Regions from separate parts of the Nitratireductor sp. GZWM139 genome, predicted to be linked through region 3. Evidence: riboswitches for the same ligand, from Rfam matches in the RefSeq annotation. Region 3 holds a riboswitch; each other region holds the start of a gene.
What was found. Region 3 has a riboswitch for thiamine pyrophosphate ahead of NDI72_RS13715 (YkoF family thiamine/hydroxymethylpyrimidine-binding protein). Riboswitches for the same ligand answer to the same signal wherever they lie in the genome.
Positions count from the first base shown of each region.

Region 1: linked by a shared signal. The riboswitch ahead of thiC (phosphomethylpyrimidine synthase ThiC) and the one ahead of NDI72_RS13715 (YkoF family thiamine/hydroxymethylpyrimidine-binding protein) in region 3 are both predicted to bind thiamine pyrophosphate.
Region 2: linked by a shared signal. The riboswitch ahead of thiB (thiamine ABC transporter substrate binding subunit) and the one ahead of NDI72_RS13715 (YkoF family thiamine/hydroxymethylpyrimidine-binding protein) in region 3 are both predicted to bind thiamine pyrophosphate.

Region 1 covers NZ_JAMQML010000014.1:64,574-66,801, forward strand. Annotated here, with positions in the region: gene thiC (phosphomethylpyrimidine synthase ThiC) at 1-1,390, opposite strand, end outside; TPP riboswitch at 1,504-1,628, opposite strand; gene argE (acetylornithine deacetylase) at 1,738-2,228, opposite strand, start outside.
Region 2 covers NZ_JAMQML010000004.1:82,654-84,881, forward strand. Annotated here, with positions in the region: gene thiP (thiamine/thiamine pyrophosphate ABC transporter permease) at 1-7, opposite strand, end outside; gene thiB (thiamine ABC transporter substrate binding subunit) at 46-1,050, opposite strand; TPP riboswitch at 1,088-1,249, opposite strand; gene NDI72_RS06130 (thiamine diphosphokinase) at 1,343-1,990, shown strand; gene NDI72_RS06135 (ABC-F family ATP-binding cassette domain-containing protein) at 1,994-2,228, shown strand, end outside.
Region 3 covers NZ_JAMQML010000010.1:94,718-96,945, forward strand. Annotated here, with positions in the region: gene NDI72_RS13710 (DeoR/GlpR family DNA-binding transcription regulator) at 1-683, shown strand, start outside; TPP riboswitch at 800-912, shown strand; gene NDI72_RS13715 (YkoF family thiamine/hydroxymethylpyrimidine-binding protein) at 906-1,514, shown strand; gene NDI72_RS13720 (ABC transporter permease) at 1,519-2,228, shown strand, end outside.

The DNA.
Region 1 (2,228 bases), on a different contig from region 3:
CCGTGCCATACCAGCCGATCATCGCCGCGCCGATGCCGCTCGTGATGTGGTCATAGCCCGGCGCAATGTCCGTGGTGAGCGGCCCAAGCGTATAGAACGGGGCCTCGCCACAGACCTCGAGCTGCTTGTCCATGTTTTCCTTGATCTTGTGCATGGGCACATGACCGGGGCCTTCGATGATAACCTGACAGTCCTTCTCCCAGGCGATCTTCGTCAGTTCGCCCAGCGTTTCCAGCTCGGCAAACTGGGCTGCGTCATTGGCGTCGGCGATGGAGCCGGGCCGCAGGCCGTCGCCCAGCGAGAACGACACGTCATAGGCGCGGCAGATGTCGCAGATTTCCGCAAAGTTCTCGTAGAGAAAGCTCTCCTTGTGATGGTGCAGGCACCACTTGGCCATGATCGATCCGCCGCGCGAAACGATGCCCGTGACACGGTCGACCGTCAGCGGAATGTAGTGCAGGCGCACACCCGCATGGATGGTGAAATAGTCGACGCCCTGTTCGGCCTGTTCGATCAGCGTGTCGCGGAACACCTCCCAGTTCAGGTCTTCGGCAATGCCGTTCACCTTTTCCAGCGCCTGATAGATCGGCACGGTACCGATCGGCACGGGCGAATTGCGGATGATCCATTCGCGGATGTTGTGAATGTTGCGGCCGGTCGACAGGTCCATCACCGTATCGCCGCCCCAGCGCGTCGCCCACACCATCTTTTCCACTTCCTCTGCCATGGAAGAGGTGACAGCGGAATTGCCGATATTGGCGTTGATCTTCACAAGGAAGTTGCGGCCGATGATCATCGGCTCGGCTTCCGGGTGGTTGATGTTGGAGGGGATCACGGCCCGGCCGCGCGCCACCTCGTCACGCACGAATTCCGGCGTCACGAAATCGGGGATCGATGCGCCAAAGCTCTCGCCGTCGCGGGCAAGCGCGGCCTTGGCCTGCGCGCGTCCGAGATTTTCACGGATGGCGATGAATTCCATCTCCGGCGTGATGATGCCGGCGCGCGCATAGGCGAGCTGCGTGACGGCCTTGCCGTCCTTCGCTTTCAGCGGCTGATGGCGAATGGGAAATTCCGGCGTCAGCCGGTCCCCGGTGGCAAAACCATTGTCTTCCGGTTTGACGTGGCGTCCCTCATAGGCTTCCACGTCGCCGCGCGCCTTTACCCAGGCGTCGCGGATGCGCGGCAGGCCCCTGTCGATCTCGATCAGCACGTCGGGATCAGAGTATGGGCCGGAGGAATCGTAGACGGTCACCGGCGGTTCGCCGGCGCTTGGATGCACGGCGATTTCGCGCATGGGCACGCGAATCTCGGGGTGAAGCGTTCCGGGTTTGTAGACCTTGCGCGACGCCGGCAACGGGCCGGTGGTTACGGTCGGGGCAAATGCGTCCATGGGTTCAGAGCCTCCTCTGCTCGTTCAGCAATGGAGACCCAGTTCGTGCCGAGAGGAGGAAGAGCTGTGACGTTCCTGTACGGAAACGGTTTTCGGCCGCGATAAGCCTGTGACCCGCCAAGCATGCACCATCCCTACGCCAGTATGAACTGGATCAGGTTCATCGGGTCACTGCGCTGCATGGAAAACCATGCCAGCAGAATCTCAGCCCCTTGGCGGGACCCCCCAGGTGAGGCTTTAGGGTGGGCGAAGGCGGTGCTGCTTGTCAAGCAGGCTGACGCGGTTGTGCAGAACTCTGCGTCAGGGGAGGCCCGGCCGCGATGAGCGGCCGGGCCGGAATGCTTAGGTCAGGCCGGTTCGGTGACCTTCCGGGCGACTTTGCCCAGGAAATCGAGGCAAAGGTCCAGCTGCTCGATGGCAACGAACTCGTCGGGCTTGTGCGCCTGGCGGATCGAGCCGGGGCCGACGATCACCGAGGGGATGCCGCCGATGGTCTCGAACACACCGCCTTCCGAACCGTAGGACACCTTGCCCGACCACTCCGGCATGATGTCGCGGAAGAAGGCGAAGCCGTCGGTCGACGTGCTGTCGCCCATCGCCGGATAGGCGAAAATTTCTTCCCATTCGATGCCGGTTTCGGCCCATTTCGCCTGCATTTTCGGCAAAATTTCTTCGTTTGCGCGCTTTTTCAGAGATTCCAGTTCGGCCCGCGCATCATGGGTCGGCAGGCTGCGAATCTCGAAGGTGAAGCTGCACAGATCCGGCGTCACATTCGTGGCGACGCCGCCGGAAATCATGGTCGCCAGCATGGTCGAATGCGGCACCGTGAAGTCGCGGT
Region 2 (2,228 bases), on a different contig from region 3:
TGTCCATCAGGGGGCGTCTTTCCATGTCGGGCGCGCGCGAAACGGTCAGCGGCTCATCACCGAGAGCCACTCATCGACCCAGGCCTTGCGGTTTTCCGCCACCTCTTTCGATGAGAATTCGAGCGTCTCGCCCGGCTTCACCAGAGTGTCGAACACCGGGTTGAGCGGCTCCGATGTCTCGCCGGCCGGGAACATCCAGTTGGTTTCGGGAATCGCGTCCTGAAAGCCGGGACCGGTCATGAAGGCGAGGAATTTCTGCGCCAGCGGGTTTTCCGCACCCTTCACGGTCTGTGCTGCCACTTCCACCTGAAGATAATGCCCTTCTTCAAAGCCCGCCGCCTTGTAGCGCTCGGAATCTTCGGCAATCTGGTGATAGGCGGGCGAGGTGGTGTAGGACAGCACCATCGGCGCTTCGCCGCTGGTGAACAGGCCATAGGCCTCGCTCCAGCCCGGCGTCACCGTCAGCACCTTGTCCTGCAGTTTGCCCCAGGCGTGCGCTGCGTCGTCGCCATAGACGGCCTTCATCCAGAGCAGCAGTCCGAGGCCCGGCGTGGAGGTGCGCGGGTCCTGAATGGCGATCTTCAGATTGCTGTCGCTCTCCACCAGCTCCTTCAGGCTTGCCGGCGGGGTCTCGATGGCCTCGGTGTCATAGACAAAGGCGAAATAGCCGTAGTCGAACGGAACGAACATGTCGTCCTCGAAGCCGCCCGGCACGTTCACCCTGCCCATGTCGACGCCATGCGGCGCAAACAGGCCGGTCTCGCGGGCCTCGTGCACGAGGTTGTTGTCGAGACCGAGCACGATGTCGGCCTTGGTCGATTTGCCTTCGAGCTTCACGCGGTTCAGAAGCGCCACGCCATCGGCCACGGAAACGAAATCCACGTCGCAGCCGCATTCCGCCTCGAACGCCTTCTCCACCGCCGGGCCGGGGCCCCAGTCGGAGGTGAAGCTCTCATAGGTGTAGACGGTGAGCTTGTCTTCGGCCGCCGCATGGCCGGCCATGGCCAGCGTGCCAAGCGCCATGGTGGAAAGCAGTGTGGTCGCGCGCATCTGCGCCTCCTCTCGTTTGGTTGGGGAATGAGGCGCTGTGCGAAAAGCGTCTAATCCCTCCGCCGGTGCAAACCGGATCAGGTTCAGCGGGTTGGCCGGGTTCCACTGATGCGGCTTTCCTTTGATCAAGGCAAAGCTGCATCCGTTTCAACCACTGGGCCTCTCAGCCGGCAATCCGCCGGCACCCCGTTAGAGCGACCGGGAAAATAGGGCGCGGCAGGGGCTGGCGCAAGAGGCGGAATGGCGCGAACGCCGTTGGCGCTTGCCCGCCGGCATGATATGGGCCTCGACCATGAGCCTGTTTACCCTTCTCCTGGGCGGAGATCTCACACGCACGCCGGCACTCGATGCCGAAATCGCCGACAGCCGCATCATCGCGGCTGATTCAGGCATGCGTCACGCAGCGCTTCTGGGCGTTATGCCGGAGCTGTGGGTCGGCGATTTCGATTCCGAGCCGGACGGCATGGCCGAGGCCTATGCCCGGGTGCCGCGCCGCGCCTTTCCCGCCGACAAGGACAAGACGGACGGGGAACTCGCCATCGCCGCAGCGCTGGAAGCGGGCGCGACGAGCCTCGTTCTCGTGGGTGCTTTCGGCGGCGCGCGGCCCGATCACATGTTCCTGCATCTCGCGCAGGCGCTTCAGCTTTCAGAACAGGGCATTAAGACGCGGCTGACAAGCGGCGTGCAGGAAGGCGTGCCGCTGCTGCCCGGAAAACGCCATCGCTTCGACTATCCGCAGAAAACGCTGTTTTCGATCCTCGGCTTTTCGGCCCTTTCCGGCCTCACCGTGGAAGGGGCCAAATGGCCGCTCGATGCGGTCGAGGTTCCTTTCGGCTCGTCGCTGACCCTTTCCAATGTGGTCGATGGCGAACTCGCGGTTACCCTCAAAGAGGGCAGGGCGCTTCTGGTCGCCCATCTTTCCAACGACGGAGAACACTGATCCATGGCGCCGCCTCTTTTAAAGCTTGATGGCATTCGCCTGACCTTCGGCGGCACGCCGCTGCTCGATGGCGCATCGCTGATGGTCGGCCCCGGCGAGCGGCTTGCGCTGGTCGGGCGCAACGGCTCCGGCAAGTCGACACTTCTGAAGATCGCCGCCGGCCTCGTGGAGCCGCAGGATGGCGAGGTGTTCCGCCAGCCGACGGCGACCGTGCGCTATCTGCCCCAGTCGCCCGACT
Region 3 (2,228 bases):
AGCATCTGGAGGTGTCGGTGGAAACCGTTCGCCGCGATGTGAAGGCGCTCGCCGGGCGCGGCGCCATCGTGCGCATGCATGGCGCCATCGCCTTGCCGTCCGTGGTCAGCGAAGCGCCGTTCGAGCGGCGCATGCGGGAGAACCGGCAGGCCAAGGAGACCATCGCCGCACTGGCCGCCGCGACGATCCGCGATGGCGAGTCCGTGATGCTCGACACGGGCACCACCACCAGCCTTCTGGCGCGCGCGCTGCTGGACCACCGGCAGTTGACCGTCGTTACCAACTCATCCGACATTGCCCGCACGCTGGCGACCGTCAATGGCAACAAGGTCTACATGGCCGGCGGGGAGTTGCGCAGCGACAGTGGCTCCGCGCTCGGCTTTTCCGCCATCGAGTTCGTCAGCCGTTTCAGCGTTGATCACGCCATCATTTCCGCCGGCGCGGTGAACGCGATGACCGGCATCATGGATTACGATCTGGAGGAGGCGCAGTTCGGCAATGCGGTTCTGGCGCGTGGTCGCCGCCGGGTTGTCGTGACCGATGCTTCCAAGTTCGGCCGGAAGGGGCTGGTGCGCGTCTGCTCCTTTGCCGAAGTCGATTCGCTGATCGTCGACAGTATGCCGCCGGAAGACCTGTCCGAAGCGCTCCGTCAGGCCGATGTGACGGTTACCTGCCCCGCCTGACGGGGGCGTTCAGCCCACCGGCGCACCACGCCTGTGGGAAAGCTGTACATTTGTTCTCCGACCAAACAGTTCCTGCACAATCAACTTGCTTTCCGTCTCGGGATTTGGTTCGTTCCGCGCATCCACAGGGGTGCCGCGTATCGCCGCGGCTGAGATGAGGGTGCAAATCCTCGGGCCCTAGAAGCTGATCTGGGTAATGCCAGCGGAGCAAGGAGGACAATCATGTTCGCAGGTGCGCAGCTTTCCCTTTATCCGATGACCGACAATTTCGTCGACGTCATCATGTCGTCGCTCTCCGCGTTCGATCCTTACCGGGACCGGTTGCGGATCGAGACCGACGATATCTCCACGCTCGTCGTCGGCCCGCCCGAAGTGCTGTTTCCGGCGCTGCGCGATTTCTATGTCGCCGCCGCATCCACCCGCCATCATGTGGTGCTGCGCGCCACGCTATCGCGCGGCTGCCCCGGCGAGCCCGACGATCCGATCTGCAGCACCTCTGCACTCGCCAATCCGTCGGAGCCGCTCGCCGAACGGCAGAAGGCGGCGCTTGCAGCAGTGGCCAATGCCAAGACCACGTCGGAAATCGCACGCGCGCAGTTCTCGCTTTACGTGATGGGCGCCGGCGATCACATGGCGGAGATCATGGGCTGCATCGACTTCCTGAAGTCGAGCGGCGTCTTCGATCGTTCCAAGAATTTCTGCAGCCGTCTCACCGGCGATGCAGGCCCAGTTTTCGCAACGCTCGAACAGGCTTTTTGCCGGTTTGGTCCGCCCGAAGGCCATGTGACGGTCGATTTGACCGTTTCCGCCAACAGCCCCTCCACGGCCTGACCCCATGTCTCAGGGTCGGCCCCGTCCTGCGGGCGGACGGCTGGTGCGCGGCTTGCCTGCCCTGGCAAGCGTTGCCGGTGCAATCCTCCTTTGGGAAATCTATGTGCGGCTGTCGGGCATTTCGCCGCTGGTTCTGCCTGCGCCTTCGCGCGTCATCGAACAGATGGGCGTCAACCGCGCCCTCCTGTGGGAGAACACGCTGCCGACGCTGAGCGCGACGCTGACCGGCTTTGCCTTCTCCGTCAGCATCGCCTTTGCCCTCTCGGTGGCGCTCGATTTCCTGCCGAAGCTGCGGCGGGCGCTGTTCCCGATCTTTGTCGTCAGCCAGACCCTGCCGCTGGTGGCCATCGCGCCGCTGGCCGTCCTGTGGTTCGGTTTCGGTCTCACACCGAAAATCCTGCTCGTGGCGCTCGTCACCTTCTTTCCCATGCTGGTGGCGCTGGTCGATGGCTACGAATCCACCGATCCCGAAATCGAAACGCTGATGCGCTCCATGGGCGCGTCGCGGTGGAAAGTGTTCCGGGCGGCGCGTTTTCCCTCGGCCATGCCCTATTTCTTCGCCGGCCTGCGGATCTCCATCACCTATGCCGTGGTCGCCGCGATCTTCTCCGAATATGTCGGCGCGCGCGCCGGGCTCGGCATTGTCATTCTCAACGCCAAGAACAGCTTTCGCCCGGATCTCATGCTGGCAGCGGTCGTGGTCAGCTCCACGCT